Regions from separate parts of the Micromonospora sp. CA-111912 genome, predicted to be linked through region 1. Evidence: riboswitches for the same ligand, from Rfam matches in the RefSeq annotation. Region 1 holds a riboswitch; the other holds the start of a gene.
The links. Region 1 has a riboswitch for thiamine pyrophosphate ahead of ACQPZO_RS23760 (ECF transporter S component). Riboswitches for the same ligand answer to the same signal wherever they lie in the genome.
Positions count from the first base shown of each region.

Region 2: another riboswitch for thiamine pyrophosphate. It lies ahead of ACQPZO_RS26945 (thiamine phosphate synthase); the one in region 1 lies ahead of ACQPZO_RS23760 (ECF transporter S component).

Region 1 covers NZ_CP192007.1:5,713,558-5,720,655, forward strand. Annotated here, with positions in the region: gene ACQPZO_RS23750 (aminoglycoside N(3)-acetyltransferase) at 1-613, opposite strand, end outside; gene ACQPZO_RS23755 (alpha/beta fold hydrolase) at 610-1,440, opposite strand; TPP riboswitch at 1,570-1,675, shown strand; gene ACQPZO_RS23760 (ECF transporter S component) at 1,747-2,340, shown strand; gene ACQPZO_RS23765 (ABC transporter ATP-binding protein) at 2,438-3,868, shown strand; gene ACQPZO_RS23770 (energy-coupling factor transporter transmembrane component T family protein) at 3,969-4,769, shown strand; gene gndA (NADP-dependent phosphogluconate dehydrogenase) at 5,865-7,098, shown strand, end outside.
Region 2 covers NZ_CP192007.1:6,390,915-6,398,012, reverse strand. Annotated here, with positions in the region: gene ACQPZO_RS26960 (class I SAM-dependent methyltransferase) at 1-139, shown strand, start outside; gene ACQPZO_RS26955 (ABC-F family ATP-binding cassette domain-containing protein) at 181-1,860, shown strand; gene ACQPZO_RS26950 (aldo/keto reductase) at 1,919-2,881, shown strand; TPP riboswitch at 2,953-3,062, shown strand; gene ACQPZO_RS26945 (thiamine phosphate synthase) at 3,057-3,683, shown strand; gene thiO (glycine oxidase ThiO) at 3,677-4,780, shown strand; gene thiS (sulfur carrier protein ThiS) at 4,921-5,121, shown strand; gene ACQPZO_RS26930 (thiazole synthase) at 5,127-5,942, shown strand; gene ACQPZO_RS26925 (thiamine phosphate synthase) at 6,032-6,640, shown strand; gene thiD (bifunctional hydroxymethylpyrimidine kinase/phosphomethylpyrimidine kinase) at 6,646-7,098, shown strand, end outside.

The DNA of each region.
Region 1 (7,098 bases):
GTTCCCTCGGCGGGGCGGCCTGCCGGTACTCCGCCAGGTGCAGCGACGTGTTGCAGCCGTGGTCGACGCCGAGCAGCAGCACGTCGGCGTCCAGGTCGTACAGCCGGCCCAGCGGCGAACCGGAGCCGAGCATGTCGGTCAGCGGATGCCCGGCCACGATCTCCTCGGCGGCGGGCCCGAGCGCGGCGAACGAGACGTGCGGGTGGTCGCTGCGCCGGGCCCTCGGCCAGCCCCGGACGGTCTCGGCCAGCGCCCCCATGAACCGGCTCGGGGTGACCGCCGGGTCGAAGCCGGGAGTCTCCGCGCGGATCACCGGCCACCAGTCCGCGGGCACCGGCGGGTTGCTCCACCCGGCCGGGTCGCTGTTCTCCGGCGTGTGGGTCGGCACCACCAGCGTGCCCTCGGGGCCGAGCACGTCGAGCAGGGCGAGGGCCACCGCCTGCGGGCCGCCGCAGACGAACCCGAGGGCCCGCAGTCCGGCGTGCACGAGCACGATGCCGCCGGGGCGTACCCCCAGGTCGTGGAGCTGCGCGGCGAGCGACGCGCGGGTGTGCGGCCGGGCCGCCGCGACGCCGCCGCCCGCCGCGCCCGACGGACCCGGGGCGGGGGTCACCGCGCGGCGCCCGTGCGGGCCAGGATCGCCTCGGCGAGCGGACCGGGCGCCTCGTCGGGAATCCAGTGCGAGACGCCGGGCAGCTCGACGAGGCGGTAGTCCCCGGTGACGTGGGCGGCGCACGCCTCGGCGGCGGTGCGGCCGATCGCGATGTCCCTGCTGCTCCACACGAACGCGGTCGGCACCGGCACCGGCCCGACCGCCGCGAGGTCGGCCCGCGACATCGCCCGGTACCAGTTCAACGCGGCGGTCAGCGCGCCCGGCTCGCGCATCGGCTCGGCGTACCGGGCCACCCGGGCGGCGTCGCCGACCCCGCCGAGCAGCTTGCGCAGGGCGGCGGCCCGGAACGTCAGCAGCACCTTCTCCGCCTTGCCCGGCTTGCGGAACAGGGCGATGTACGACGAGCGGGCCTTCTGCTCGGTGTCCGTGGCCAGCGCGTGCGCCATCGCGGCGGGGTGCGGGACGGACACGGCGGTGAGGGTGCGTACCCGGTCGGGGTGGCTCGCGGCCAGCCCCCAGGCCACGATCGCGCCCCAGTCGTGCCCCACCACGTGCGCCGCGTCGACGCCCAGCGCGTCGAGCAGGGCCACCGCGTCGGCGACCAGCTCGGGCAGCCGGTACGCCTCGACCGCCCCGGGCCGGGCGAGCGGCGAGTAGCCCCGCTGGTCCGGCGCGTACGTGCGCAGCCCGGCGGCGTGCAGCGCCGGCGTCACCTCGTCCCACTCGCCGCCGTGCTGCGGGAAGCCGTGCAGCAGCAACACCGGATCGCCGTCGGCCGGCCCACCGGTGCGGGTCTCGAACGTCAGCCCCCGCGCCTCCACCTGCATGATCGGCAGCCTACCCAGCGGGGCCCGGCCTCACTCGTACTGGTTTCGCGGGACGGGATCGGGGGTGAGCTGCGTTCGGATCACATTGCCCGGCGATCTTCCGAGGTGTTAGCGTCGGCGAGACAACTTCATATCCGACAGGGGAGCGCACAGCGCTGAGAGTGCGGGCACCGCCCGCAGACCCTCGAACCTGATCTGGGTAATGCCAGCGCAGGGAGTTCGGTCGACCTCCAGCCGCGCCGCCGTCCGGTAGCCCGGGCGCGGCGTGCGTCTTCTCCTGGTTCACTCAGAACTGGGAGCCATCACATGAGCCACATCGACAGCAACCGCTGGCGCACGATCGACATCGTGGTCGCCTCGGTGATCGCGGTCGCCTTCGGCGTCATCTTCTGGGCCTGGGGCCTGGTCTGGAGCGCCACCGAGGGGGCGTTCGCGTTCTTCCCGCCCGCGCAGACCCTGCTCTACGGGGTCTGGCTGATGCCGGCCGTGGTCGGCGGCCTGGTGATTCGCAAGCCGGGCGCGGCCCTGTACTGCGAGACCGTCGCCGCCGTCCTGTCCGCCCTGCTGGGCAGCCAGTGGGCCGGCACGGTGATCCCGCAGGGCATGGTCCAGGGCATCGGCGCCGAACTGGCCTTCGCCGCGTTCCGGTACCGCTCGTTCCGGCTGCCGACCGCGCTGCTCGCCGGGGCGCTCACCGGCCTCAGCGCCGCCCTGTTCGACTTCCTCGTCTGGAACGCCGAGTACGACCTGGCCAGCTACCGATTCCCGTACGCCCTGCTCACCATCGTCAGCGCCACGGTCGTCTCCGGCGCCGGCGGCTGGGCCCTCACCCGCGCCCTGGCCGGCACGGGCGTCCTGGACCGCTTCCCCGCCGCCCGCGACTACCGCGCCCCCGTCTGACCGTGTTGATCAAGAGGTTTGCGTCGGCCGAACCCGTTTCCCGGACGCAAACCTCTTGATCAACCAGGCTGTTCGGGTGGGGGTTGAGGGGGTTGGTGTGGGTGGGGTCGGGGTGCGGGGGTTCGGGTGGCGGCACGCCGGGCGGCGGGCCTGGGCGGTGCGTGGGGTGGACCTGCACGTCGAGCGTGGCGAGCGGGTGCTGCTGCTCGGGCCGTCGGGGGCGGGCAAGAGCACGCTGCTGGCCGCGCTGGCCGGGCTCCTGCCCGAGGACTCGGGCGAGCAGGAGGGCACCGTCGAGGTCGACGGGGTCGACCCGCGCGCGAACCGGGAACGGGTCGGCATCGTCTTCCAGGACCCGGAGACCCAGCTCGTCATGGCCCGCTGCGGCGACGACGTGGCCTTCGGGCTGGAGAACCGGGGCGCACCGGCCGACGAGATCTGGCCCCGGGTGGACGAGGCGCTGCGCCGGGTCGGCTTCCCGTACCACCGGGACCGGCCGACCGCCGCCCTCTCCGGCGGGGAGCAGCAGCGGCTCGCCCTGGCCGGGACGCTCGCCCTGCGGCCGGGTCTGCTGCTGCTCGACGAGCCGACCGCGAACCTCGACCCGGCCGGGGCGGCGCTGGTCCGCCGCGCGGTGGCCGACGCGATGGACGGCGACACCACGCTGATCCTGGTCGAGCACCGGGTCGCCGAGGCGTTGCCACTGGTCGACCGGGTGGTGGTGCTGGAACCCGGCGGCGGGGTACGCGCCGACGGGCCGCCGGAGGCGGTCTTCGCCGCCCACGGCGACGCCCTCGCCGCCGAGGGGGTCTGGGTGCCCGGCCGGACCGTGCCGCCCCGGCGCGCCGCCGCGGCTCCGGGTGACCTGCTGATCACCGCCGACCGGGTCGCCGTGCCGCCCCGCCTCGCCCCGATCGACCTCGCGGTACGCGCCGGCGAGGCGCTGGCCGTCCTCGGCCCCAACGGCGCCGGCAAGTCCACCCTGGCACTGCTGCTGGGCGGCCTGCTCCGGCCGGGGACCGGCCGGGTGGCGGCGACCGGGGAGCTGGCCGGCAGGGACGCACGGACTCCCCCGTACCGCTGGCGGGCCCCCGCCCTGGCGGGCCGGATCGGGTCGGTCTTCCAGGACCCGGAGCACCAGTTCGTCACCGGAACGGTCTTCGACGAGCTGGCCCTCGGGCCGCGCCGCACCGGCCGGCCCGAGACCGCCGTCCGGGCCACCGTGGACGGACTGCTGGATCGGCTGCGCCTGGCGTCGCTGGCCCGCGCGAACCCGTACACCCTCTCGGGTGGGGAGGCACGGCGGCTGAGCGTGGCGACCGCCCTGGCCACCGCGCCCCGGCTGCTGCTCTGCGACGAACCCACCTTCGGCCAGGACCGACGGACCTGGCTGGAGCTGGTCGACCTCTTCGCCGAGCTGCGCGACGCCGGGCACGGCGTGGTCACCGTCACCCACGACCCGGACTTCGTCGCGGCCCTGGCCGACCGGCAGATCACCGTGACCCGCGAGCCGACGGCGGCGACGTGACCGACATGAACGGCGACCCGGCGGGCGACGTGACCGACAGGGACGGCGGCGTGACGGGCGGCGGCGTGACCGGCGCGTCCGGCGGGGTGGTGGAGGCCACGTGATCAGCATCGAACCGGTGGCGACGCCAGGCGCGCCGCTGGCCCGACGCAACCCGGTGGCGAAGGTCGCGGCGGCGTTGGTCTTCTCGTTCACCCTGCTCGCCACCCTGGACCCGGTCGCCCCGGCGATCGCCCTCGTCATCGAGCTGGCCGTGCTGCCGCTGTTCGGCATCCGGTACCGGGTGCTTGCCCGGCGGGCCGCTCCGCTGCTGCTCGGCGCGGTCGGCATCGTGGCCACCCTGGTCCTCTTCGCCGCCGATCGCTCCGGCCGGGTGCTGGTCGACGCGGGGCCGGTGCTGGTCACCACCGGGGTGCTGCTGACCGCGCTCGGGCTGGCGCTGCGCATGCTGGCCGTGGCGCTGCCCGGCGTGATCGTCTTCGCCACCACGGACCCGACCGACCTGGCCGATGCGCTGATCCAGAACGCGAAGGCACCGGCCCGGTTCGCGATCGGTGCGCTGGCGGCGTTCCGGCTGGTGCCGTTGCTCGGCCAGGAGTGGCAGATGATCAGCATGGCCCGGCGGGCACGCGGGGTCGACGCCGGGCGTAATCCCCTGGCCCGGATGCGGCTGTTCGTCTCGACCGCGTTCGCGCTGCTGGTGGGGGCGATCCGGCGCGGCACCCGGCTCGCGGTGGCGATGGACGCCCGCGGTTTCGACGCGGGCACCCCACGCACCGCCGCCCGGCGGCAGCGGTTCCGGGCCGCCGACGGCCTGCTGATCGCCGGGGCGGCGGCCCTGGCCGGAACGGCGCTGGCGGTCAGCGTCGCGCTGGGCGCGTTCCGCCCACTGATCGGCTGACCGCCCCGCTGACCGGCCGACCGGCTTACTGAGCTGCTCCGGTGCCGGGGCCGGGCGGCCTCCCGGGAACCGCCGACGACCGGCCAGACGTGCAAGATCGTGCTCGAACTTGGAAAGTGGGGCCTCGTTACGGGTAGGAGGCCCCACTTTCCGTGATCGAGCACGATCTTGTTCACTTAGCCAGCGCAATCGCTTGCGCTGCGATCGCGTCCATTCGTACGGATCCGGCCACGCCAAGGATCCGACCAGGGCCCCGCAGGGAGTAAGCCCAAACGCCCGGAGCGGGCCGGCCCCGACAGCCCCACCCCACTCTCACCCGAGCCGAGCCGAGGTAGACCGACCTCGACCCAGGCTCTAGCCGGGAGGTGTGCGGATCAGCTGCGGCGGAAGGCGTATTGGCGGGTCTGGCCGGCGCGCTGGGTGCGGCCGGCAGGGAATTTGGCCCCACCGGCCGGCGGGCCGGTCCTCGGCGGGGGCGGCGTCTCCACCAGGGGCGCCACGTCCAAGGGCGCCACCGGCGGCGACACGCGGAGCGGATCCCCCGCAGGCGACAGGATTGGAGCTGCCGTCCCCGGCTGCGGAAAAACGGCGGCTGCGACGCCGAGGTCCGACGCCGTCACCTCCGGCGGAGACGAACTCGGCGACGGCTTGCGGGGCTTGCGGGGCTTGCGGGAACTGGGCTTGGCTGGCATACCCGGCCTCCTGACTGCTGGTGCCGGCCCCACGGCGAGCTGCTGACACCGACTGCGCGGTGCGGAGCTGCCGCCGGGCGACGGCGGGGCGAACGGAACGGGGAGCGCCCGGGCGTCCGGCCACAACAGGCACCGCGTGGAACGGCGGCGGTGGGAATGCGGACGCCCAGAACGCCGGACCCGCGGCGAGAACGGCGGGTCGGCTTCCAAAAGAGGGGCGTCAGTTACGCATGTACGTGACTGTAGTCGGCCGTCCCGCCCGCCGCACCCGAATTACCGGTCGCGGGCCGCCGCCGGCCCGGACGCACCACATCGTGACACCGCGTCCGCCACCGGGCCCCGCCGCCCGCCCACCGCGATACGGTCGCAGCACCACGGGCGACGCGAGAGGTGGCGGAAACAGATGACGCAGCAGGCGAGGGCGCAGATCGGCGTGACCGGGCTGGCGGTGATGGGCCGGAACCTGGCCCGGAACCTGGCCCGCAACGGGTTCACGGTGGCGGTGCACAACCGGTCCCCGGAGCGCACCCGCAGCCTGGTCGCCGAGCACGGCGACGAGGGCACGTTCGTGCCGTCGGAGTCCCTCGCGGACTTCGTGGCGTCGCTGGAGCGCCCCCGCGCGGTGATCGTGATGGTCAAGGCCGGCGCCCCGACGGACGCGGTGATCGACGATCTGGTCCCGCTGCTGGAGGAGGGCGACATCGTCGTCGACTGCGGCAACGCCCACTTCGCCGACACCCGGCGACGGGAGGAGGCGCTGCGCGGGCACGGGCTGCACTTCTCCGGCACCGGAGTGTCGGGTGGCGAGGAGGGTGCGCTGCGCGGGCCGAGCATCATGCCGGGCGGCTCCGCCGAGTCGTACGCGAAGCTCGGCCCGATGTTCGAGAAGATCGCCGCCCAGGTCGACGGCACGCCGTGCTGCCGGCACATCGGCCCGGACGGCGCGGGCCACTTCGTGAAGATGGTGCACAACGGCATCGAGTACGCCGACATGCAGCTCATCGCGGAGGCGTACGACCTGCTGCGGGCCGGGCTGTCGGCGAGCCCGGCGGAGATCGCGGACATCTTCCGGGAGTGGAACGCCGGCGAGCTGGAGTCGTTCCTCATCGAGATCACCGCCGAGGTGCTGGGGCACACCGACGCGGCGACCGGACGGGCATTCGTCGACGTCGTGCGGGACCAGGCCGAACAGAAGGGCACCGGCCGCTGGACGGTGCAGAGCGCGCTGGACCTGGGCATCCCGATCACCGGCATCGCCGAGGCCACCTTCGCCCGGTCGCTGTCCGGGCACGCCGACCAGCGCGAGGCCGCCCGCAGGGCGTTCGGCGACGCCGGGGAGAAGTGGCAGGTCGAGGACCGGGACGCCTTCGTCGAGGACGTGCGGCGCGCACTGCTGGCCAGCAAGATCGTCGCGTACGCGCAGGGCTTCGACCACATCCGCGCCGGCAGCCGGGAGTACGACTGGGACATCGACCTGGGCGGCACCGCGACGATCTGGCGGGGCGGCTGCATCATCCGGGCCCGCTTCCTGGACCGGATCAAGGAGGCGTACGACGCCGAGCCGGAGCTGCCGTCGCTGCTGGTGGCGCCGTGGTTCGCCGAGGCGGTCAGCGCCGGCGTGCCGAGCTGGCGACGGG
Region 2 (7,098 bases), 680 kb from region 1:
CCCGGACGGCGTGGCCTGGCTGGTGGTCGCCCGTCACCTCGGCGGCGACTCCTTGCACCGCTGGCTGGTCGACCAGGGCTGGCAGGTGGGGCGGCACGCCAGCCAGAAGGGCTTCCGGGTGCTGCGGGTCACCCGGTAATCGAGTGTCGCCCGGCCCACCCGCTCGGGCAGGATGCCGACGTGGGATATGTGGACGTGGCGATGGTCGGGCACATCCTGCCCGACGGCCGGGAACTCTTCACCGACGTGTCGTTCCGGGTCGGTGAGGGGGCCAAGGTCGCCCTCGTCGGGCCGAACGGGGCCGGCAAGACGACGTTGCTGCGGATGGTCGCCGGCGACCTGCCGGTGCGGTCCGGTGCTGTCTCCCGCTCCGGGGGCCTCGGCGTGATGCGCCAGTTCATCGGCATGATCGGCGACGACTCCACCCTCGCCGACCTGGCTCTGTCGCTCGCCCCGCCGGGGCTGCGCGACGCCGGCCGCCGGCTCGCCGAGACCGAGGCGGCCATGCGGGCGGCCGAGGCCCGCGGCAAGTTCAGCACCGCCGCGGGCAGGGTCCAGCTCGCGTACGCGGACGCGCTCGCCGCCTGGGGCGAGACCGGCGGGTACGACGCCGAGGTGCTGTTCGACACCGTCGCCATCATCGTGCTCGACCTGCCCTGGGACACCGCCCGGGACCGTCCGGTGCGGACCCTCTCCGGCGGCCAGCAGAAACGCTTCGCCCTCGAACTGCTGCTGCGCGGCCCCGACGAGGTGCTGCTGCTCGACGAGCCCGACAACTTCCTCGACGTGCCCGGCAAGCGGTGGCTGGAGGACCGGCTCCGTGAGTCGTCGAAGTCGGTGCTCTACGTCTCGCACGACCGGGAGTTGCTGGCCCGCACCGCCGACCGGGTGGTCGCCGTGGAGGGCGGCAGCGCCTGGGTGCACCCGGGCGGCTTCGCGAGCTGGCACGAGGCCAGGGTGGCCCGCCACGCCCGCCTCGACGAGCTGCGCCGCCGCTGGGACGAGGAGCACCAGAAGCTGCGCGAGCTGATGCTGATGTACAAGCAGAAGGCGGCGTACAACGACGGGCTGGCCTCGCGGTACCAGGCCGCGCAGACCCGGCTGCGCAAGTTCGAGGAGGCCGGGCCGCCGCCCGTGCCCCCGAAGGACCAGGACATCCGGATGAAGCTGACCGGCGGGCGGACCGGCAAGCGCGCGGTGGTCGCCGAGCAGCTTGAGCTGGACGGCCTGACCTACCCCTTCGACCTGGAGATCTGGTACGGCGACCGGGTCGCGGTCCTCGGCGCGAACGGCACCGGCAAGTCGCACTTCCTGCGGCTGCTGGCGCGGGGCGGCACCGACCCGGAGCCGGCCAACGGGCCGGTCGACGGGGCCGCCGCGCTCGCCCCGGTGGCGCACGACGGGACGGTCCGGCTCGGCGCCCGGGTCCGCCCCGGCCACTTCTCGCAGACCCACGACCGTCCCGAGCTGGTGGACCGCCCGCTCGTCGACATCCTCTGGCGCGGCGACGAGCACCGGGCCGGGATGGACCGGCACGCGGCGATGGCGGCGCTGAGCCGGTACGAGCTGGCCGGGCAGGGCGACCAACGGTTCGGCACCCTCTCCGGCGGCCAGCAGGCCCGCTTCCTGGTGCTGCTGCTGGAACTGTCCGGGGCGACGCTGCTGCTGCTCGACGAGCCCACCGACAACCTGGACCTGGCCAGCGCGGAGGCGCTGGAGGCGGGCCTGACCGCGTTCGCCGGGACGGTGGTCGCGGTGACCCACGACCGGTGGTTCACCCGGTCCTTCGACAGGTTCGTGCTGTTCCGTAGCGACGGCGAGGTGGTACAGACGTCGGAGCCGGTCTGGGACGTCGGGTGATCGGCGACGAGCTGGTCGACCGGCGTCCGTCCGGTGACCGCGTCGGGGCAGGCATAGGGTGGATCTCGTGACTGAGATGACCTATCGACGGCTGGGCGACTCCGGGCTCGTGGTGTCCGTGGTCGGCGTCGGCTGCAACAACTTCGGCCGTAAGCTCGACCTCGACGGCACCCGGGCGGTGGTCGATGCCGCCCTCGACGCCGGCATCAACCTCTTCGACACCGCCGACATCTACGGCGATGAGCCGGGCGGCTCCGAGGAGCTGCTCGGCCAAGTGCTCAAGGGCCGCCGGGACGACGTGGTGGTGGCCACCAAGTTCGGCATGGACATGCAGGGGCGCAACGGCCCGGACCACGGCGCCCGGGGCGCCCGGCGGTACATCGCCCGGGCGGTGGAGGCGTCGCTGCGCCGGCTCGACACCGACCATATCGACCTGTACCAGATGCACGAGCCGGACCCGGGCACCCCGATCGACGAGACCCTCGCCGCCCTGGACGACCTGGTCCGAGCCGGCAAGGTGCGCTACCTCGGCAACTCCAACTTCGCCGGCTGGCAGATCGCCGACGCCGACTGGGTCGCCTCCTCCAGCGGACGGGCCCGGTTCATCAGCGCGCAGAACCACTACTCGCTGCTGGAGCGGGGCGTCGAAGCTGAGGTCATCGGAGCCTGCGAGCGGTTCGGCCTGGGCATGCTGCCGTTCTTCCCGCTGGCCAACGGGCTGCTCACCGGCAAGTACAAGCGCGGCGAGGCGGCACCCGCCGGCAGCCGGCTCTCCGGGGGCGGCCGGTACGCCGAGCGCCTGGCCGGCGCGCGGTGGGACGTCATCGAGGCGCTGGAGGCGTACGCCGCCGAGCGGGGGCTGTCCCTGCTCCAGGTGGCCATCGGCGGGCTGGCCGCCCGGCCGGCGGTGACCTCGGTGATCGCCGGCGCCACCACGCCCGAGCAGGTGCGGGCCAACGCGGAGGCCGGCGTCTGGCAGCCCACCGACGCAGACCTCGACGCGCTCGACGCCATCCTCTGAGCCGGGCGGCCGTGGTCCAGCCCACTGGCCCACCCCCTTGGCGGAGCAGCCCATCCGTCGTACGGTGACACGCAATAACCCACGGGAGCCCGGTGTACCGGGCTGAGAGGGGGGCTCAGAGCCCCCGACCGTCGAACCTGATCCGGGTAATGCCGGCGCAGGGAGGAGAATTGCCGTGCCGTCCCTCGGGCGACTGCATCTGATCACCGACACCCGGCCGGGCCGGGACCCGCTCGCCGTGCTGCACGCCGCCCTCGCGGTGGCCCGCGCCGAGCTGGTCGTCCAGGTCCGTGTCACCGACGACGCCACCGACCGCGTGGCGTACGACCTGGCCCGGCGGGTGGTCGCGGCGTGCGTGCCGTACGGGGCGACGTGCCTGGTCAACGACCGGCTGCACGTGGCGCTCGCGGTCGGCGCGGCCGGTGGGCACGTCGGCGCGGACGATCTGCCCGTGGCGGCGGCCCGCCGGGTCCTCGGCCCGGCCGCGACGCTCGGCGCGACCGCCCGGTCCCCGGGCGCCGCCGCCGACGCGGTGGCCGCCGGGGCCAGCTACCTGGGCGTCGGCCCGTGCCACGCCACCGACACCAAGACCGGCCTGCCGGACCCGATCGGCCCCGCCGGGGTGCGTGCGGTCGCCGCCGCCGTGGCCGTGCCGGTGATCGCCATCGGCGGGGTGACCGCCGCGACGGTCCCGGCGTTGCGCGCCGCCGGGGCGTACGGGGTGGCGGTGGTCGGGGCGCTCTCCGCCGCCGCCGACCCGGGCCGGGCCACCGCCGAGCTGCTCGGGGCGCTGACGTGCTGACGGCCACCAGGCAGGGGCCCGTCGACGTGGCGGTGGTGGGTGCCGGGCCGGTCGGGCTGGCGGTCGCCTGGCGGTGCGCGGCGCGCGGGCTGCGGGTCGTGGTGCACGACCCGGCCCCCGGGTCGGGCGCGTCGTACGTCGCGGCCGGGATGCTGTCGCCGGTCGCCGAGGCGTACTTCGGCGAGCACGAGCTGACCGGGCTGCTCGCCGCCTCCGCCGCCCGCTGGCCCGGGTTCGCCGCCGAGCTGGCCGAGGCCGCCGGGACCGGGTTCGGGTACCGCACCGAGGGCACCCTCGTCGTCGGGTTGACCAGCGACGACCTGGCCGAGGCGCGGCGGTTGTGGTCGTACCAGCGGGGGCTGGGGTTGCCGATCACCCCACTGCGGCCCTCGGAGCTGCGCGACCGCGAGCCGGCGCTCGCCCCGCGGGTGCGAGGCGGCGCGGTCGCCCCCGGCGATCACCAGGTCGACCCCCGGCGGCTGGTCGTCGCGTTGCGGGTCGCGGCCGAGCGGGCCGGCGCGACCCTGGTGGCCGGCCCGGTGCGGGAGCTGTCCGAGCTGGACGCCCGGGTGACCGTCGTCGCCGCCGGCTGCGGCGCCGCCGCCCTCACCGGGCTGCCGGTCCGGCCGGTGAAGGGGCAGATCCTGCGGCTCCGCGCGCCCGGCGGCGGCCCGCCGGGCTTCCGGCACGTGATCCGGGGGTACGCCGACGGCGAGTCCGTCTACCTGGTGCCCCGGGACGGCGGCGAGGTGGTGGTCGGCGCGACCGTCGAGGAGCGCGCCGACACCCGGGTCACCGCCGGGGCGGCGCTGCGGCTGCTGCGCGCCGCCGTCGACCTGGTTCCCGAACTGGCCGAGTACGACCTGGCGGAGGCGTGCGCCGGGCTGCGCCCCGGCACCCCGGACAACGCGCCGATCATCGGGCCGCTGCCCGACCGGCCCGGGGTGCTCGCCGCCACCGGGCACCACCGGCACGGCATCGTGCTCACCCCGGTCACCGCCGACCTCGTCGCCGAGCTGGTCGTCACCGGGGAGGCGGACCCGCTGCTCGCCCCCTTCACCCCCGAGCGGTTCGCCGGCCACCGCCGGCACGGCTGACCACGTCCCGACGCGACTGACCACGTCCGGCACGACCGATCACGTCCCGACGTGACTAACCGCGTCCCGACGCGTCCGACGCCACTGACCACGTCCGGCACGACCGATCCGCTGCCGGGTCTTCGAGGAGGAGCACGCACATGGAACTGACGGTGAACGGCACCGGGCGGACGCTGCCCCCCGGTGCGACCGTGGCGGACCTGATCGGGCTGGTCACCGAGCAGCGCGGCGGCCTCGCCGTCGCCGTCAACGGCGAGGTGGTGCCGCGCGCCGGCTGGCCGGCGACCGCGCTGCGCGACGGCGACCGGGTCGAGGTGCTCAGCGCCGCCCAGGGCGGGTGAGCGGGATGCCCGTCGCACCGGCGTACCCCGACCGGGCCGCCCCCGAGCCGGCGCCCCTCGCCCTGGGCGGCGAGACGTTCGGGTCGCGGCTGATCCTCGGCACCGGCGGCGCAGCCAGCCTGCACGCGTTGGAGCAGGCGATCCGGGCCTCCGGCACCGAGCTGGTCACCCTCGCCCTGCGCCGCGTCGACACCGCCCCCGGCACCGCCGGCGGGCTGCTCGACCTGCTGGAGCGGTGCGGGGTGAAGCTGCTGCCGAACACGGCCGGCTGCCACACGGCCGGCGAGGCGGTCAAGGTCGCCCACCTGGCCCGCGAGGCGTTCGGCACCGACTGGGTGAAGCTGGAGGTGATCGGCGACGAGCGCACCCTGCTGCCCGACGGGGTGGAACTGCTGCGCGCCGCCGAGGAGTTGGTGTCCGACGGGTTCACCGTGCTGCCGTACACGTCGGACGACCCGATCCTGGCCCGGCGGCTGGCCGACGTCGGCTGCGCCGCGGTGATGCCGGCCGGCGCACCGATCGGCTCCGGCCTGGGCATCAACAACCCGCACCACATCCGGCTGATCCGGCAGGGCGTCGACGTGCCGGTGATCCTCGACGCCGGGATCGGCACCGCCTCCGACGCGGCGCTGGCCATGGAGTTGGGCTGCGACGCGGTGCTGCTGGCCAGCGCCGTCACCCGGGCCGCCGACCCGGTGGCGATGGCCACCGCCATGCGGTACGCGGTCCGCGCCGGCCGCCTCGCCGCCGGTGCGGGCCGCATCCCCCGCCGCTTCCACGCCCTGGCCTCCACCCCCGACGAGGGAAGGCCGGACCTGTGACCCGCACCGGTACCGCCGATCCTGGTCGCAGGCGGCCAACGGCGGGTCCACCTTCCACCAGAACCGCCCGGGTCCCGGCGGGCGTTGTCGTGCTCACCGATCGGTGGCAGGCGCGGCGGGGGCTGGTCGACGTCGTGGGCGCTGCCGTGGCCGGGGGAGTGCGGTGGGTGGTGCTGCGGGAGAAGGACCTGCCCCGCGCCGAGCGGGCCGCCCTCGCCGCCGACCTGCGCCCGATCCTCGCCGGTGCGGGCGGCACCCTGGTCGTCGCCGGCCCCGACCCCCTCGGTGGGGACGCCGCCCACCTGCCGGCCGCCGGCCCGTACCCGCCGCCGCGCCTCGGCCTCGTCGGCCGCTCCTGCCACGACGCGGCCGAGCTGGCGAGACTGACCACCGAGGACTACGCCACCGTCTCGCCCGTGTATCCGAGCAGGTCGAAGCCGGGGTACGGCCCACCGCTGCGCCCCGCCCGGCTCGGCGGGCTGATCCGGCTCAGCCCCGTGCCGGTCCTCGCCCTCGGCGGCATCGAGACCCCGGGCCAGGTCCGCGCCTGCGTCGAGGCGGGCGCCGTCGGGGTGGCGGTCCTCGGCGCGATCATGCGGGCCGACGACCCCGGCGAGGCAGCCGCCGCGCTGGCCATTCCCTTCGAGACGCCGCAAACCCGGCACGACCACGCGGCGACCGCCGGAAGGCGCGGGTGACCGGCGTGACGCCGACGACCGTGCTGACCATCGCCGGCTCCGACTCCGGTGGGGGTGCCGGCATCCAGGCCGACCTCAAGGTCTTCGCGGCCCTCGGCGCGTACGGCACCAGCGTGCTCACCGCCGTCACCGCGCAGAACACCCGGGGCGTGGACGCCGTCCTGCCGCTGCCGCCGCGCACCGTCACCGAGCAGCTCGACAGCGTGCTCGGCGACTTCCGCGTCCGGGCGGTGAAGACCGGGATGCTCGGCACCCAGGCCGTCGCCGACGCGGTCGCCGGGGCGGCGCGGGCGGGTCGGCTGCCGCACCTCGTCGTCGACCCGGTGCTGGTCGCCACCAGCGGGCACCGGCTCGGCGTGGTCGGGGCGGTCGAGCGGCTGCTGCCGTACGCGGAGGTGGCGACGCCGAACTGCGCGGAGGCCGCAGCCCTCACCGGACGCCCGGTGACCACGGTCGAG